3 regions of the Allobosea sp. FG18 genome follow, and region 3 is predicted to be linked to each of the others. Evidence: predicted binding sites of a transcription regulator. Region 3 holds the regulator's gene; each other region holds the start of a gene.
The links. The regulator HrcA, encoded in region 3, represses chaperone genes, less so after heat shock. The targets are predictions, from matches to a motif close to GTTAGCACTCNCNNNNNGNGAGTGCTAAC.
Positions count from the first base shown of each region.

Region 1 (5,474 bases), on a different contig from region 3:
TCGACAGGGCGCCAGATTATTCATGGTCGATCGTTGGGGAACCGTCTGGGCGCTATCTCTGGATCTTGACGCGAAGCCCCGCTATCACTCCGCAGCAATATTCTACTCTCGTGGGCAGAGCAAAGACGCTCGGTTACAACACCGCGTTACTGAGGCGGACGCAGCAATAGCTAAGCGCCAGAGATCGACCGTCGGCGCACCCCTCGAATTCGTCCGCGCGATCCGGCAGGCTTTCGTATGTTAGCATGCAGGGTGGTGCGGCGTGACCTAGCAAAACGCTCCGACGTAAGGCGCCTATAATCAGCCCTGGGCTCCCGTTTCGGTTGTGGATGGCAAAAGTAGTCCGGTGCTACTTGAAGCCGGGCCCCCGGCGTCCCTTCATGCTGACCTGCGCCGTGAGCGCTGCCTGCTTGTCGGAAGCATCCTTGGCCATCCGCAGTCCGCGCTGCCTGAACGTGTTGTCTGCACGCTGCTGGATCAGCCTCTCCGTCTCGGAGATAATCCTGGCGTCGGAGCCCGGTGTCCATGTCGCCGCCATTCACGATTGCCGAGCGGGAAACGTCGAGGTGACGATACACACTCTCGAGGACAAGCCGCTCGGGCGGGGTTGGATCATACCCGGAGCGACTTCCGGAGGATCTCCGCCGGCCAAGATTTGTTCGGCCCAGTTGACCACCTGCAGCTGACGCTCCCTTACGAGACCGGCCGGCAGTGATCCGCGGCACGGTTTTGCGCGTAACGTCTCTGGCGCGCCGCGGGAGACGGCCGCCCGTCGCCAGGGAGGCCGCCATGAAATCGATCCTGCTCACTGCCGTCGCCACCGTTTCGCTGGCCGGATGCGTGGGAAACTCGATAACTCACACGCAGCAGGCGCCCGAGCCGCGAAAGCGGGTCGACGTTCAGCGCTTCTACACGGGGACTTGGCGCGAGATCGCTCGACGCCCCATGACAATCACGGATGGCTGCGTCGCCGGCGCGACGGAATATGGGCCAGACCGCGCCGGCGGCATCCAGGTCCTCGATTCCTGTCGGATGGGCAGCCCGCGCGGCGAACTCAAGACCGTCGGCGGACCCGGCACGATCCTCGATCCCGGCTTTAACGCCAAGCTTAGGGTCGACTATAAGCTTTACGGCTTTGTGCCGGTTCAGCGGGAGTACTGGGTACTCGACCGGGCCGACGACTACAGCTGGTTCATCTCGGCTGATCCGACATTGCGTGACCTCTATATCTTCACGCGCGATCCGGAGATCGGCCCCACACAGCGCAAGCGGCTGGTCGCGCGTGCGGCCGCGCTGGGCTACGATGTCAGCAAGCTCGAATTCCCCGAGCAGCCGCGCCGTTGAGCCTCACGGGATTGCGCCCTGTATTGAGATCGACGTCGGTCGTTTGCCCGAACCCGGTCTCAATATGGGATGTGCGATCCATCCCATGCCAACAATGCACCAGATTGCTCGACAGCCGCGAGGTCGAGAACCTTGAGCAGGTTCGACGCCGCATCGTCAGTTACGAACAATCCGGCACGCGTTTCGTCGCTCCGGAATGGCCCCGAGAGAGTCGTCGCCACCGTGCCGGGATGGAGTGCTAGCGCTATAGCATCGGGATGCGTTCGCTTGAGCTCGACGGCAAGCGTGCGGATCACCTGATTGAGCGCGGCCTTCGAGGCGCGATATGAATACCAGCCGCCGAGCCGGTTATCCTCGATCGACCCTAAGCGGGCGGACAGGACGGCGAAAACCGATCGCCCCCGTCGCGGCAGCAGCGGAACGTAATGTTTGGCGACAATGGCAGGGCCGATGGTGTTGACCGCAAAGAGCCTGGCCATTGCGACGGGGTCTATCGTCTTCAAAGCCTTTTCCGGACGAATATTGGTGTCGTGCAGAAGGCCGCTCGCAACGATCACGAGGCCGACCGGCTCCTCCGTGCCGATCGTTCCAGCGACGCGTTCGGCACTTGCCTCGTCGGCGATATCCGCGATGTGAAACCGGATTGACCCACGATCCGCGCTCGGCGTCCGTGATATCGCGTGAACGGCAGGGTATCGGCTCGACCCGGCCACCTGTTCGGCAAGCGCTCCGCCAATCCCACCGGAGGCACCGATAATCACCGCAGCATTTGGCATGTGCGGATCCTTCTGGCCTGATTTGCCCGGACGACTTTACCCTTCGAACGGAGAATCACCGGCCGCCTCGCAGGGTGCGCCACGATAGCGCCAGAGTTGCGGCCCGATGCCCGTCACTTCGAAAGGCCCGAATACTTTCCGCGAGATAGCGCAGAGAAGTTCGGCGCTTCATAGGTGGCGAGACTAGCCACCAGATCGCTCCCGCGCTCAATAACGTTCGCGCATCACAGGCCCATCCGAGGGCCTTGGCAGCTCGACCGCTCCCGCTCGGAGCGTTCTGTGCGAGCGCCCGCACGAATCTCTTCTCGCATTTGCTGACGTCCAGGCGGATGCGAGGCAAGCGAAACAACAGCACTCTCTCGCTCCGAAACATTCATATCCTTTGAATGGCGCCTTCGCCTCAAAGACGCCCGGCGCCGCTGGTGCGGCGCCGGGCTTTAGGTCAGGCGTGGCCGCGCGAGCCTTCCTTGCGGCTGCTGGCGAACGCGGCCACGTCGGGCGCAAGGAGATCATGCTTTTCCGCCCAGGACGCGAACAGGCCGCGCGCCGTGTCTGGTTCGATCTCGCCGCGGATCGCCGCCAGGCAGGCTTTCAGCGCAAAGCCGTGGACCGGATCGCGCCTGCTCTCCGGCCAGTCGGCCAAGAACATGTAGGCCTCCATTGCGGACGCGATCGCCGCCGGATGCCCAAGACCGGTCAGGATCACGACCGGCCTCTCGAAGTCGTCTGATGTCATCATGCAGTCCTCCCGCGGCGGGGAGCGATTGCCAACGTTGCCATAGCCATATCCTCCTGGAAGCAACATGGATCCGGTTTGGTTGATCGCCGCGTCGAGCGCGCTGTCGCTGTCGGCGGCTGCTATGATTTTGGGATATGTTCTCTTCGGATCAAGGCCTCCAAAGCATCGACGTCACTGGAGCCGGAACTCGCCGCTGACCGCGCTGAGGTCGGCCGGACCGATCAGGTCCTTGTGAGCGACGGTGATGCGGAACAGCTTGCCGTCGAGCTTGGCCTGCCAGAAGGCGAGGAACTTGTTGAGCTCGGGAAAGCGCGGAGCGAGGTCGTAATCCTGCCAGACGTATTCCTGCAGGATCGATGGGTGGTCGGGCAGGCGGTAGAGGATACCGGCGGTGGTCAATCCGTAGCCAGCGATCTGGCGGGCGAAGTCCGTCGAAGCCATTCCTTTCAGCTCCCTGGTTTCACTGCGCCGATGGCAGCGGATTCTCAACGCTCTGGCAAGATGATAGGTTGCGTTTGTGCTGCTTTTTCAGCCTGTTAGCACTCGATCAAAAAAAGTGCTGCCGACCTCTTGAAGGCAAAAATCGGGCAACCCAAATCTTCGCGCGGGCACGGCGCCTCAGGGCGCGCGGAACCTCGCCGCAAGACCTGAACAGGGCCGGCCCGCTTTGACATGTGACCGACATGGAAACTGGAGGAACTCATGAAGTTTCGGCCACTGCATGACCGCGTCGTCGTGAAGCGCATCGACGCCGAGGAGAAGACCAAGGGCGGGATCATCATTCCCGATACCGCCAAGGAAAAGCCGCAGGAGGGCGAGGTCGTCGCCGTCGGCGCCGGCGCGCGCGACGAGACCGGCAAGCTCGTGCCGCCCGACGTTAAGGTCGGCGACCGCGTGCTCTTCGGCAAATGGAGCGGCACCGAGGTCAAGATCGACGGCCAGGATCTCCTGATCATGAAGGAGACCGACATCATGGGCGTCGTCGAGACGACTGCCGCCCTCAAGAAGGCCGCCTGACGGGGCCTCATCCATACATCAACCTGAAACCTCAAGTCTGAAGGAGTGAGGAATCATGGCTGCGAAGGACGTGAAGTTTTCGCAGGACGCGCGTGAGCGGATGCTGCGCGGCGTCGATACGCTGGCGAATGCGGTGAAGGTCACGCTGGGCCCGAAGGGCCGCAACGTCGTGATCGAGAAGTCGTTCGGTGCGCCCCGCATCACCAAGGACGGCGTCACCGTCGCCAAGGAGATCGAACTTTCCGACAAGTTCGAGAACATGGGCGCCCAGATGGTCCGCGAGGTGGCCTCGAAGCAGAACGACGCCGCCGGTGACGGCACCACGACCGCGACCGTACTCGCCCAGGCGATCGTTCGGGAAGGCGCCAAGGCGGTGGCCGCCGGCATGAACCCGATGGACCTGAAGCGTGGCATCGACCTCGCCGTCGAAGCGGTGACAAAGTCGCTCGGCGAGCATTCCAAGACCATAACCGGCTCGGAGGAGGTCGCGCAGGTCGGCACCATCTCGGCCAATGGCGATCGCACGATCGGCGAGATGATCGCCGAGGCGATGAAGAAGGTCGGCAACGAGGGCGTCATCACCGTCGAGGAAGCCAAGACCGCCGAGACCGAGCTCGATGTCGTCGAGGGCATGCAGTTCGACCGCGGCTACCTGTCTCCCTATTTCGTGACCAACTCCGAGAAGATGGTCGCGGAGCTCGAAGACCCCTACATCCTGATCCACGAGAAGAAGCTCTCGGGCCTCCAGACGATGCTGCCGTTGCTGGAAGCGGTCGTGCAGACTGGAAAACCGCTGCTGATCGTGGCGGAGGATGTCGAGGGCGAGGCTCTCGCCACGCTCGTCGTCAACAAGCTCCGTGGCGGTCTGAAGATCGCGGCCGTCAAGGCTCCGGGCTTTGGTGATCGCCGCAAGGCCATGATGGAGGACATCGCGATCCTGACCGGCGGCACCGCGATCAGCGAGGATCTCGGCATCAAGCTGGAAACCGTCACGCTCGACATGCTCGGCCGCGCCAAGAAGGTCCGGATCGAGAAGGAGAACACCACCATCGTCGATGGCGCTGGCGCGAAGGCCGAGATCGACGCCCGGGTCGCGCAGATCAAGGCGCAGATCGAGGAAACCACCTCGGATTACGACCGCGAGAAGCTGCAGGAGCGTCTGGCCAAGCTCGCCGGCGGCGTCGCGGTGATCCGCGTCGGTGGGGCGACGGAGGTCGAGGTCAAGGAGAAGAAGGACCGCGTCGACGATGCCCTGAACGCCACCCGCGCAGCGGTCGAGGAGGGCATCCTGCCGGGCGGCGGCGTCGCCCTGCTGCGCGCGGTTAAGGCGCTCGAAGGGCTGGTGCCCGGCAATGACGACCAGAAGACCGGCGTCGAGATCGTCCGCAAGGCGATCACCGCGCCTGCCCGCCAGATCGTCGAGAATGCCGGCGGCGACGGCGCGGTCGTGGTCGGCAAGCTGCTGGAGTCGCAGGACTACGCCTGGGGCTACAACGCCCAGACAGGCGAGTACGGCGATCTGGTCAAGGCCGGCATTATCGACCCGACCAAGGTCGTGCGCACGGCAATCCAGGACGCGGCGTCGGTCGCGGGCCTGC
Region 1 is NZ_JBMDKB010000032.1:27,056-32,529, reverse strand. It holds gene ACODTJ_RS26070 (lipocalin family protein) at 1-170, shown strand, start outside; gene ACODTJ_RS26065 (lipocalin family protein) at 790-1,344, shown strand; gene ACODTJ_RS26060 (SDR family NAD(P)-dependent oxidoreductase) at 1,404-2,120, opposite strand; gene ACODTJ_RS26055 (DUF982 domain-containing protein) at 2,563-2,856, opposite strand; gene ACODTJ_RS26050 (usg protein) at 3,031-3,300, opposite strand; gene groES (co-chaperone GroES) at 3,562-3,876, shown strand; gene groL (chaperonin GroEL) at 3,932-5,474, shown strand, end outside.
Region 1: groES (co-chaperone GroES) is a predicted target of HrcA. The motif match lies at 3,395-3,423, and genes of this name have one in related genera.

Region 2 (5,474 bases), on a different contig from region 3:
GCGGGTCCCGCTGGTCGTGGTCACCGCCGGCAGCTTCTTCTATTCGGTCTCGGTGCTGCCGCTGGCGGAGGCCTTGACCCTCTCCTTCCTCGCACCGGTCTTCGTCGCGCTGCTCGGCGGGCTGCTGCTCAAGGAGAAGATCGACAGGCGCATCCTGCAGGCCCTCGGCTTCGGGATCGCCGGCATGCTGGTGATGGTCTGGCCGCGGCTGCAGGGCCATGTCAGCGGCGCCGGGCTCGGCGTCGCGGCCGCGCTGTTCTCGGCGGTCAGCTATGCCTTCAACCTGATCCTACTCCGGCGCATCGCGGTCAGGGAGCATCCGACCGTCATCGTCGCCTTCCAGAATGTCGGGCCGGCGGTGTGTCTCGCCATCCCGGCAGCGCTTGCCTTCGTGCCGATGACACTGGCGGATCTCGCGGCCTATCTCTTCGCGGGAGCATTGGGCGTTGCAGGCCACCTCACGCTGACCTCGGCCTATGCGCGCGCCGCTGCCTCGCGCCTGGCCCCGATCGAGTACACGGCGCTGATCTGGGCGAGCCTGCTCGGCTTCTTCGTGTTCGGCGAGGTGCCGCTCTACACGACCTATCTCGGCGCATTGCTGATCGTCGCGGGCGCCATCGCCGTCAGCCGGCGCTGATTTCGCCCTTGAGGTGATAGGTCAGCGCGAGCGCGATGCAGTGGTCGAGGGCCTCGGCCGGCACAGGCTCGCCCAGACGGAAGACCAGTGCCCGCTCGCCGTCCACCTGCAAGAGGTCGGGATAGAGCTGCCGGAAGGTGTCCGCCAAGCTGGTCTGGCAATGAACGAAGAGCGCGTAGGCCTCAGGCTCGTTCCGCAGCGGACCGAGGCGGATCGTCGTGCCGATCCGCGGCCTGACGGGATGATAGGCCGGCTCGTTCCATTTCAGGGTTTCGGCGAGAGCGCCAATTGCGGGCGTCGCGGCTGCAACGCCGAAGATGCGCTGGCGCAGATCGAGCAGCGGACCGCGCAGTGGTGCCGGAAAGGACTGATACCGCGCCTCGACATCCGGGGCATGGAACGGAACGACGGGCATCGGGCAGCTCCTAGGAGACCATTCTCCAATAGCGCGACGGCAGGAGGCAGCCCAGTGGCCGCTCAGCCCTCTGCGCGCTTGCCCGGCAGCACCAGGCAGGTCTCGGTGCCATGCGCGAGCAGCTTGCCGCGCGCATCGACCAGCTTGCCCTCCGTCGTGACCACCGTATTGCCGCGATGGATGAGCTTGCCCTCGCAGCGCACCGGGCCGCTATCCGGCATGACCGGGCGGACATAGTTCAGCTTCATCTCCAGCGTGGTGTAGCCCTCGCCCGGCTTCAGCGTGGCATGGGCGGCGCAGGCCATGGCGGAATCGAGGATCGTCGCCGTCCAGCCGCCATGGATCGTGCCGAGCGGGTTGAAGAAGCGCGGCGATGGCGTCCCGACGAAGACCACTCTGCCCTCATCGGCCTCGACCAGCTCGAAATCCATGGCGTCGGCGAAGGGCGGCGCCGGATTGGTGCCGGCGATGATCCCGCGCAAGAAGCTCAAGCCATCACCCGCGACGAGTTCCTCGCGAGACACCACCCCAACCGCGCGCTTCATGCCGATCTCCATTCGTGTATCTGCACGATAGAGATATGAACGAGCGGTGGTCAACCAGCCTTCGTGACTTCAGCGCTCGCCGCGCGCGGCCCGGCGCAAGGCCTTGAGGCCGTCGCGGGTCTCACGCCAGCGCTCCTCGCCGAAGCCGCCCTCGATCTTGTCCTGCGCCATCCGCCAGTACGGGATCGCGGCCTCGATCGCAGCCCTGCCCTTCTCCGTCACCGCATAGACCGAGGCCCGGCCGCGACACTCCACCGGTTCGACCATGCCCTCGGCCGCGAGAAGCTGGAGGTTGCGCGTCAGCGAGGTTCGCTCCAGCGCGAAGCGTTCAGCCAACTCCGTGACCGATTTCCATTGCCCGGTTGAGAGCGCCGAGAGCAGCACGAACTGCGTGATCTTGAGACCGCTCGGGCGCATCGCCTCGTCATAGGCCCGCGTCACGGCGCGTGCGGTCATGCGGACGTGCAGCGCCACGCAGGAGCGGGCGATGGCGTCGAGGCGCGGGTCGGGCGAGGGCGTCGTCATTCCGCCATGTTAGCGTGTTCAAGCGCTGCTGCCAGCAGGCCTGAAGCGACCTGCAACACCGCATCCGCCGCCGTTCACTTTATCGCCGGGTGCTTCCTTGACTCTCCGTACCCCCGCGCCTATCTCCGCTGGCATCTGTTAGCACTCTCACTTGGTGACTGCTAACAGCCTCCCCCGGGAGCCCTTCAGCGGCCCCCGAAACGAATAAGACCGAGAGGAAGACAGAACCATGAAGTTCCGTCCTTTGCATGACCGCGTCGTGGTCCGCCGCCTCGACAGCGAGGAAAAGACCAAGGGTGGCATCATCATCCCCGAGACCGCCAAGGAAAAGCCCCAGGAGGGCGAGGTCATCGCCGTCGGTTCCGGCGCGCGTGACGAAGCCGGCAAGCTCGTCGCTCTCGACGTCAAGAAGGGCGACCGCGTCCTGTTCGGCAAGTGGTCGGGCACCGAGGTCAAGATCGATGGCCAGGATCTCCTGATCATGAAGGAATCCGACATCATGGGCGTCGTCGGCTGATAGCCGCCTGACCGCTTTCCTACCTTCCCAATTCCAGTCCAAGGAGTAGCTCTCATGGCTGCCAAAGACGTCAAATTCGGCACTGAAGCCCGCGACAAGATGCTGCGCGGCGTGGATGTCCTCGCCAATGCCGTGAAGGTCACGCTGGGTCCGAAGGGCCGCAACGTCGTGATCGAGAAGTCGTTCGGCGCTCCGCGCATCACCAAGGACGGCGTCACCGTCGCCAAGGAGATCGAGCTTTCCGACAAGTTCGAGAACATGGGCGCCCAGATGGTCCGCGAAGTCGCTTCGCGCCAGAACGACCATGCCGGCGACGGCACCACCACCGCCACCGTTCTCGCCCAGGCGATCGTCCGTGAAGGCGCCAAGTCGGTTGCGGCCGGCATGAACCCGATGGACCTGAAGCGCGGCATCGATCTGGCCGTCGAGGCCATCGTCGCCGACCTCAAGAAGAACTCGAAGAAGGTCACCTCGAACGCGGAAGTCGCGCAGGTCGGCACCATCTCGGCCAACGGCGACTCGTCGGTCGGCGAGATGATCTCGAAGGCCATGCAGAAGGTCGGCAACGAGGGTGTCATCACCGTCGAGGAAGCCAAGACCGCCGACACCGAGCTCGACGTCGTCGAGGGCATGCAGTTCGACCGCGGCTACCTCTCGCCGTACTTCATCACCAACTCCGAGAAGATGATCGCGGAGCTGGACGACCCCTACATCCTCGTCTTCGAGAAGAAGCTGTCCTCGCTGCAGGCGATGCTGCCGATCCTCGAGGCCGTCGTTCAGACCGGCAAGCCGCTCCTCATCATCGCCGAGGACGTCGAGGGCGAGGCTCTGGCCACGCTCGTCGTCAACAAGCTCCGTGGCGGCCTGAAGGTCGCGGCCGTCAAGGCTCCGGGCTTCGGTGATCGCCGCAAGGCCATGCTCGAGGACATCTCGATCCTGACCGCCGGCCAGATGATCTCGGAAGACCTCGGCATCAAGCTCGAGACCGTGACGCTCAACATGCTCGGCCGCGCCAAGCGCGTGCGCATCGAGAAGGAGAACACCACGATCATCGACGGCGCCGGCAAGAAGAAGGACATCGAGGCTCGCGTCGGTCAGATCAAGGCCCAGATCGAGGAGACCTCCTCGGACTACGACCGTGAGAAGCTCCAGGAGCGCCTGGCCAAGCTCGCCGGCGGCGTCGCGGTCATCCGCGTCGGCGGCGCGACCGAGGTCGAGGTCAAGGAGAAGAAGGACCGCGTCGACGACGCCCTGAACGCCACCCGCGCTGCGGTGGAAGAAGGCATCCTTCCGGGCGGTGGCGTTGCGCTCCTGCGCGCCCTGTCCTCGGTCAAGGGCATCAAGACCCAGAACGACGACCAGAAGACCGGCGTCGAGATCGTCCGCAAGGCGATCGCCGCTCCGGCCCGTCAGATCGTCGACAACGCCGGCGATGACGGCGCGGTCGTGGTCGGCAAGCTGCTCGAGTCGAAGGAATACACCTTCGGCTACAACGCCCAGACCGGCGAGTACGGCGATCTGGTCAAGGCCGGCATCATCGACCCGACCAAGGTCGTCCGCACGGCGATCCAGGACGCGGCTTCGATCGCTGGCCTGCTGATCACCACCGAGGCGATGGTCGCTGACCTGCCGAAGAAGGACGCCCCGATGCCCCCGATGGGCGGCGGCGGCATGGGCGGCATGGACTTCTGAGGAAGTCCAGACGCCCAAAGCGTCTGAATTCCGAAACAGGGCAAGCCCGGTTTCGGGGGCGGCATGGACTTCTGATCCAGCCTCCTACCAAGCCTACGAAAGGCCCGGCGCAAGCCGGGCCTTTTCTCGTTTCACGGCACTGTCATCCGCCCGCCATCCAGCCGTCGTCACCGCAGCTCATTGAGGCGCGATCTCGTTCCCCGTCGCGCGGAGACAGTCATGCCGACACGCCGTTCCGTTCTCGCCGGCCTCGCCGCCGGCAGCATCGCCCCCGCCTTCGCGCAGGCTTCGGACTGGCGGCGGAGCATCAAGGAGGTTCGCTTCGGCGTCTCCTCCGCCGAGAACGAGGCCGGCGCCATCGCCCGCACCCAGCCGATGGTCGATTACCTCACGCAGCGGCTCGGCGTGCCCGTGCGCTTCTTCCGGGTTTCGGACTATGCCGGCCTCGTCGAAGCAATGCGGGCCGACCAGGTCGATTTCGCCCGCTTCGGACCGGCGGTCTACGCGCTCGGGCGCCGCGTGCTCGGCGACAAGCTCCAGCCGCTGCTGCGCGACGTCGATAACCACGGGCAGGAAGGCTATTATTCCGTGTTGCTGGTGCGGTCGGAGAGCCCCTACCGGAGCCTTGCGGATCTCAAGGGCAAGGTGATGGCCTTCGCCGACCCGAACTCGACCTCCGGCTACGCCTTCCCCTCCTATTTCCTGCGCAAGCAGGGCATCGACCCGAAAACCCATTTCAGCGGCACGGTCTTCTCCGGCGGCCATGACAATTCGGTGCTGGCGCTGGTGCGCGGCCAGTTCGACATCGTCGCGACCCACCAGACAAATGCAGAGCACGGCGTCGCGCAAAGGCTCGCCGATCGCGGGATGATTTCGGCCGGCTCGACCCGCGTGATCTGGACATCGCCGCTGATCCCGGCCAGCCCATTCTCGACCCGCGCCAACCTGCCGCAGGGGCTGAAGGACGATTTCGTCGCCGCCATGAACGCGATGAAAGAGGCCGCTCCGGAGGCGTGGAAGAGTTTCACCGACGGCCATGTCTCGCGCTATGCGCCGGCCCGCCACGAGGATTATCTCGACGTGATCGCCGTCACCGAGGAGCTGGAGGCCCAGCGCAAGGCCCGCAGCGGCTGAGGTCAGACA
Region 2 is NZ_JBMDKB010000014.1:4,264-9,737, forward strand. It holds gene ACODTJ_RS16050 (DMT family transporter) at 1-637, shown strand, start outside; gene ACODTJ_RS16055 (DUF1801 domain-containing protein) at 624-1,052, opposite strand; gene ACODTJ_RS16060 (PaaI family thioesterase) at 1,115-1,597, opposite strand; gene ACODTJ_RS16065 (MarR family winged helix-turn-helix transcriptional regulator) at 1,667-2,122, opposite strand; gene groES (co-chaperone GroES) at 2,352-2,639, shown strand; gene groL (chaperonin GroEL) at 2,694-4,331, shown strand; gene phnD (phosphate/phosphite/phosphonate ABC transporter substrate-binding protein) at 4,551-5,465, shown strand.
Region 2: groES (co-chaperone GroES) is a predicted target of HrcA. The motif match lies at 2,260-2,288, and genes of this name have one in related genera.

Region 3 (5,474 bases):
GCCGGCTCTGGATCACCGTCGATCCCGACAAGGTCCATGTCTTCGATCCGAAGACGGGAGCAAGGCTGGGGAAGGGCTGAGCGGCGCATTTCGCGCTCTTCGTCATGGTCGGGCTCGTCCCGACCATCCACGTCTTCATTTGTGTCATGCGGTGTTCAAGACGTGGATGCTCGCCACAAGGGCGAGCATGACGGCGGTGTTTCCACGCTCGACGAAAATCGCCTCAAGCCGCCAGATCGGCCACCAGCGCATCGAGCAGCAGTGCCCCGTCCGGTGTCGCGGCGAGCCGGCCGCCATCACGCTCCATCAGCAGCTTCTGCTCGATCAGGCTGGCGATGCGTTTCGCATTGAGTGCGCGTCCGGCCAGTGCCTTGAACACCTGGGGATTGATACCCTCGACGAGGCGAAGCCCCATCAGCAGGTATTCGTCGCCCTGCGCTTCCTCGGATAGTCGCTCGTCCTCGACCAGCGCATGGCCCTCGGCCTCTACCCGCTCCAGCCAGATCTCCGGTCGCTTCTCGGTCGAATGTGCCATGCGGCCCTGCGCCGTCACCAGCCTGCCATGGGCGCCGGGGCCGATTCCGGCGTACTCGCCATAGTGCCAATAGACGAGGTTGTGCCGGCACTCTGCCCCCGGCCGGGCATGGTTCGAGATCTCGTAGACCGGCATCCCGTGCCTGGCCGTGATCTCCTGCGTCGTCTCGTAGAGCGCAGCGCCCGCATCATGGTCGGGAATGGCGAGCTTGCCGGAACGGAACAGCCGTTCGAAGGCGGTGCCGGGCTCGATCGTCAGCTGGTAGAGCGAGAGATGTTCGGCCGCATGGCTGATCGCCAGCTCCAGCTCGGCGCGCCACAGGGCGGGCGTCTGCAAGGGCGAGCGGGCATAGATCAGGTCGAAGGAGTAGCGCTCGAAATACTGGCGCGCGATCGCGACGGCGGCGAGCGCCTCCTCGGCCGAATGCATCCGGCCGAGCGCCTTGAGATCGGCATCGTTCAGCGCCTGCACCCCGAGCGAGACGCGGTTGACGCCGGCCGCCCGGAAATCGCGGAAGCGCCCGGCCTCGACGCTGGTCGGATTGGCCTCCAGCGAGACCTCGCAATTGGGGTCGACAGCCCAATGCTCGCCGATGGCGTCGAGGATCGCGCCGACCGTGCGGCCCTCCATCAGCGAGGGCGTGCCGCCACCGAAGAAGATCGAGGACACCGTGCGGCCCGGCACCAGCGCGGCCCGGTGCGCGATCTCGCGGCGGAAGGCGGCGATATAGCGCTGCTGGTCCGGCGGCTGCAGCCGCACATGGCTGTTGAAGTCGCAATAGGGGCATTTGGCCAGGCAGAACGGCCAGTGCACATAGACGGCGAAGCCCGCATCCGCGGTCGGATGCAGGAGCGTTGGCCGCTCCGTGAGGGCGGCCGGGGCGCTCAAGAGGGCTTCCTCAGGCAGGTCGCGGCGAGCACATGGAAGGCGCGCGCGCGATGCGACAGACCGGGCGAGCCATCGGCCGGAATGCCGTGCTTCTCTTCAGCCGACATCTCGCCGAAGGTCTTCTCATACCCGTCCGGCAGGAAGATCGGGTCATAGCCGAAGCCGCCGAGGCCCCGCGCCTGCTCGGTCACCGTGCCGAAGACGCGGCCTTCGAACAGCTCCTGATGGCCGTCCGGCCAGGCGATCACCAGGGCCGAGACGAAATGCGCCTTGCGTTTCTCCGGCGTGATCGCGCCGCGCTTGGCGAGTTCCATCTGCACCCGCCCGATCGCCGGGGCGAAATCCTTGCCCGGTCCCGCCCAGTTGGCAGAGAACAGGCCCGGAGCGCCGTCGAGCGCGTCGATGCAGATGCCTGAGTCGTCGGAGAGCGCCGGCAGCCCGCTGGCGCTTGCCGCGGCGACAGCCTTGATCGCCGCGTTCTCCGAGAACATGGTGCCGTCCTCGACCGGCTCGGGCAGGCCGAGTTCCCCGGCCGAGACGAGCTCGATGCCGTAGGGCGCCAGCAGGTCGCGCATCTCGCGCAACTTGCCCTGGTTATGGGTCGCGATCACGAGCTTGCCGGTGAGGAGGCGGTGCTCCGACATCTCTTCTTATCCTCTGGAACCACGCCGTCATCCCGGGCTTGACCCGGGATCCATCGAAGAGCGTCGCACTCTACAATGGATCCCGGATCTCCGCTTCGCTGCGTCCGGGATGACGCCGTGTTCTATGACGATGACTACGCCACCGCCGCCTTCTGCAGTGTGACGAGCTGGGAGACGCCGCCCTTGGCGAGCTTCAGCAGCGACAAAAGCTCCTCCTCGGAGAAGGGCGCGCCTTCGGCGGTGCCCTGCACCTCGACGATGCCGCCGGAGCCGGTGATGACGAAGTTCGCGTCTGTCTGCGCGCCGGAATCCTCGACATAGTCGAGATCGATCACCGGGTTGCCGGCGACGATGCCGCAGGAGATCGCGGCGACATGGTCCTTGAGCGGGTTGGTGCCCTTGAGCAGGCCGCGCCCTTCCATCCATTTCAGCGCGTCGTGCAGCGCGACCCAGGCACCGGTGATCGAGGCCGTGCGGGTGCCGCCATCGGCCTGGAGCACGTCGCAATCCACGACGATCTGGCGCTCGCCGATCGCGGTCAGGTCGACCACGGCACGAAGCGAACGGCCGATCAGGCGCTGGATTTCCTGCGTGCGGCCGGAGGGCTTGCCGGAGGTGACCTCGCGGCGCGTGCGCTCATGCGTGGCGCGCGGCAGCATCGAGTATTCGGCGGTGACCCAGCCCTTGCCGGTGCCGCGCAGCCACGGCGGCCCCTTTTCCTCGACGGTCGCGGCGCAGAGCACCTTGGTCTCGCCGAACGTCACCATGCAGGAACCCTCGGCATAGCGCACCACGCCGCGTTCGAGCGTGACCTTGCGCATCTCGTCGGCGGCGCGTTTGGAGGGTCGCATGAAATATTCCTGTCTTGCGGGGAAGTGGCGGCTTGTAGGCGTTTGCGCCGCGCGCGGCAAGGCGCGGAGCGGTTCTGCCCCTTGATCCCCGCGCCTTGCATGACGACAATAGGACGAGAACGACGGTTCGTCTGAAAAGGTTCATGAGCGCCCATACGCCCCGCCTCGAGACGATGAGCAGCCTGGTCGAGACCGACCAGCGCTCGCGCGAGATTTTTCGCCAGATCGTCGACGGCTATCTGACGACGGGGGAGCCCGTCGGCTCGCGCAATATCGCGCGCCTGCTGCCGAGGGCGCTGTCGCCCGCGACGGTGCGCAATGTCATGACCGACCTCGAAATGGCCGGGCTGATCTACGCGCCGCATACCTCCGCCGGACGCCTGCCAACTGAGAGAGGCCTGCGCTTCTTCGTCGATGCGATGATGGAGGTCGGCAACCTCACGACCGAGGAGCGCTCGCGCATCGAAGCGCAGATCAGGGTCGCTGCCAGCAACCGCAATCTCGACCAGACCCTCACGGAAGCCTCGGCCCTGCTCTCTGGCCTGTCGCGCGGCGCCGGCGTCGTCGTCACCACCAAGGCCGATGTCCGGCTGAAGCATATCGAGTTCGTCCGGCTCGACCCTGCTCGCGCGCTCGTCGTGCTGGTCTCGGAGGACGGCACGGTGGAGAACCGTCTGCTGGCTTTGCCGCCCGGCCTCCCGGCCTCGGCCCTGAGCGAGGCCGCGAATTTCCTCAACGCCCGTATCCTCGGCAAGACGCTGGCCGAACTGCGCGGCGAGATCGGCGGGCAGCGCGAACTGATGGAGCGCGAGCTCGACGTGCTGACGGCCCGCCTCGTCGAAAGCGGCATCGCGACCCAGGCCGGCCCCGGCAGCGACCGCCATCTCATCGTGCGCGGCCAGGCCAACCTGCTCGACGATCTCCGGGCGCAGGAGGACCTCGAGCGCATCCGCATGCTCTTCGGCGATCTGGAGACGCAGACCGACGTCATCGACCTCTTGACCCGGGCCGAGGATGGCGACGGTGTGCGCATCTTCATCGGCTCGGAGAACAAGCTGTTCTCGATGTCGGGGTCATCGATGGTCGCCGCGCCCTTCCGCGACGCCGAGCAGCGCATCGTCGGCGTCGTCAGCATTATCGGCCCGACGCGCCTGAACTATGCTCGCATCGTCCCGATGGTCGACTACACCGCCAAGGTCGTCGGCCGCCTGCTCGACGGCAGCCGCTAGGCCAGCCTCGAGGCCCTGAGTTGGCTTTGCGGGCGGAAGCGGCTATCGAGCGGGCAAATCATCCCTTTCCGCAATTCAGGTGCGAGCCATGTCCGAGCAGCTTCCCGACCGTCTTTCCGTCAATCCCGAGAGCCCCTTCTACAATGAAGAGGTGCTGGCCCGTGACATCGGCATCCGCTTCAAGGGCGTCGAGAAGACCAATGTCGAGGAATATTGCGTCTCCGAAGGCTGGGTGAAGGTCGCCGCCGGCACCGCCAAGGACCGCTTCGGCCGTCCGATGACGATCACGCTCAAAGGCCCGGTCGAGCCTTATGTCCGCGGCAACGCCGAGGGCTGAGCCTTCTTGTCATTCCGGGGCTTCGCGTAGCGAAGAGCCCGGAAACCACGACTGGGCGAGCCGCTAGTCGTGGGATGTCAAATGCCTCACCCAGTCGTGGGTTCCGGGTTCACGCCTGCGGCGTGCCCCGGAATGACAACGGTGGCTCAAGCCAGGCTCTTGTAGAAGAACGTCGAGCCGCAATCGGCTCCATCAGGCATCAGCGCATAACGCGGGATGGTGCCGGCCTCGGTCCAGCCCAGCCGGTTATAAAGCCGCCGCGCCGCGCCGTGTTCGTCCGTGTCGAGCACCAGCAGGTCGCGGCCCTTCTCCCGCGCGATCGCCTCGGCGCGTTGCATCAGCGCCTCGCCGATGCCTTGCCGGCGCGCACGCGAATGCACCAGCACCTTGGCGATCTCGGCGCGGTGCGGCTGGTTCGGCTTGCCGATCAGGTGGAGCTGGGCGGTGCCGACGAGGCCGTCGCCGTTTCGCGCAGCCAGCAGGATGATCTGCCCGCTCGCGACGCCTGCCGCGACATCGCGCCAGAAGCGCTCGTAATCGGCGGCCATATTCCAGTTCATGAAGCCGACCGAGGCGCCGTTGGCGACGCTGTCGCGCAGGATTTCCGCCAGCGCCGGGATGGCCGCCTCGGCAGCCTTGGCATCGAGCGTGTCGATGGAGACGGCGAGGCTGGTCGCGTTCATGCGATATGTCCCGGAAAGGCGCCGCTTCTGGCGGCGAGGATGACGGCGTAACGGACGGGCGCATCGCCCGGATTGCGGTAGATGATCGGGCCGCGCAGATGCATCTGCAGGCAGTCGCCCTCGACGAGCTCGTGGCGGAGGCCTTCGACGGTGAGGTCGAGCCGGCCGCGCAGCACCCAGATCTGCTGGTCGAGCGCGGCCGCACCGGTCGCATTGTCGAGCCTCACCTCGGCTCCGGCCGGAAGCTCCACCTCGACGATCTCGAAGCCCGACCCCGTTCCACGCGGCGAAATGTTGCGGCGCAGGT
Region 3 is NZ_JBMDKB010000009.1:62,964-68,437, reverse strand. It holds gene ACODTJ_RS12025 (sn-glycerol-3-phosphate import ATP-binding protein UgpC) at 1-80, shown strand, start outside; gene hemW (radical SAM family heme chaperone HemW) at 224-1,423, opposite strand; gene rdgB (RdgB/HAM1 family non-canonical purine NTP pyrophosphatase) at 1,420-2,067, opposite strand; gene rph (ribonuclease PH) at 2,202-2,918, opposite strand; gene hrcA (heat-inducible transcriptional repressor HrcA) at 3,062-4,147, shown strand; gene ACODTJ_RS12000 (DUF3297 family protein) at 4,236-4,484, shown strand; gene ACODTJ_RS11995 (GNAT family N-acetyltransferase) at 4,631-5,167, opposite strand; gene ACODTJ_RS11990 (helix-turn-helix domain-containing protein) at 5,164-5,474, opposite strand, start outside.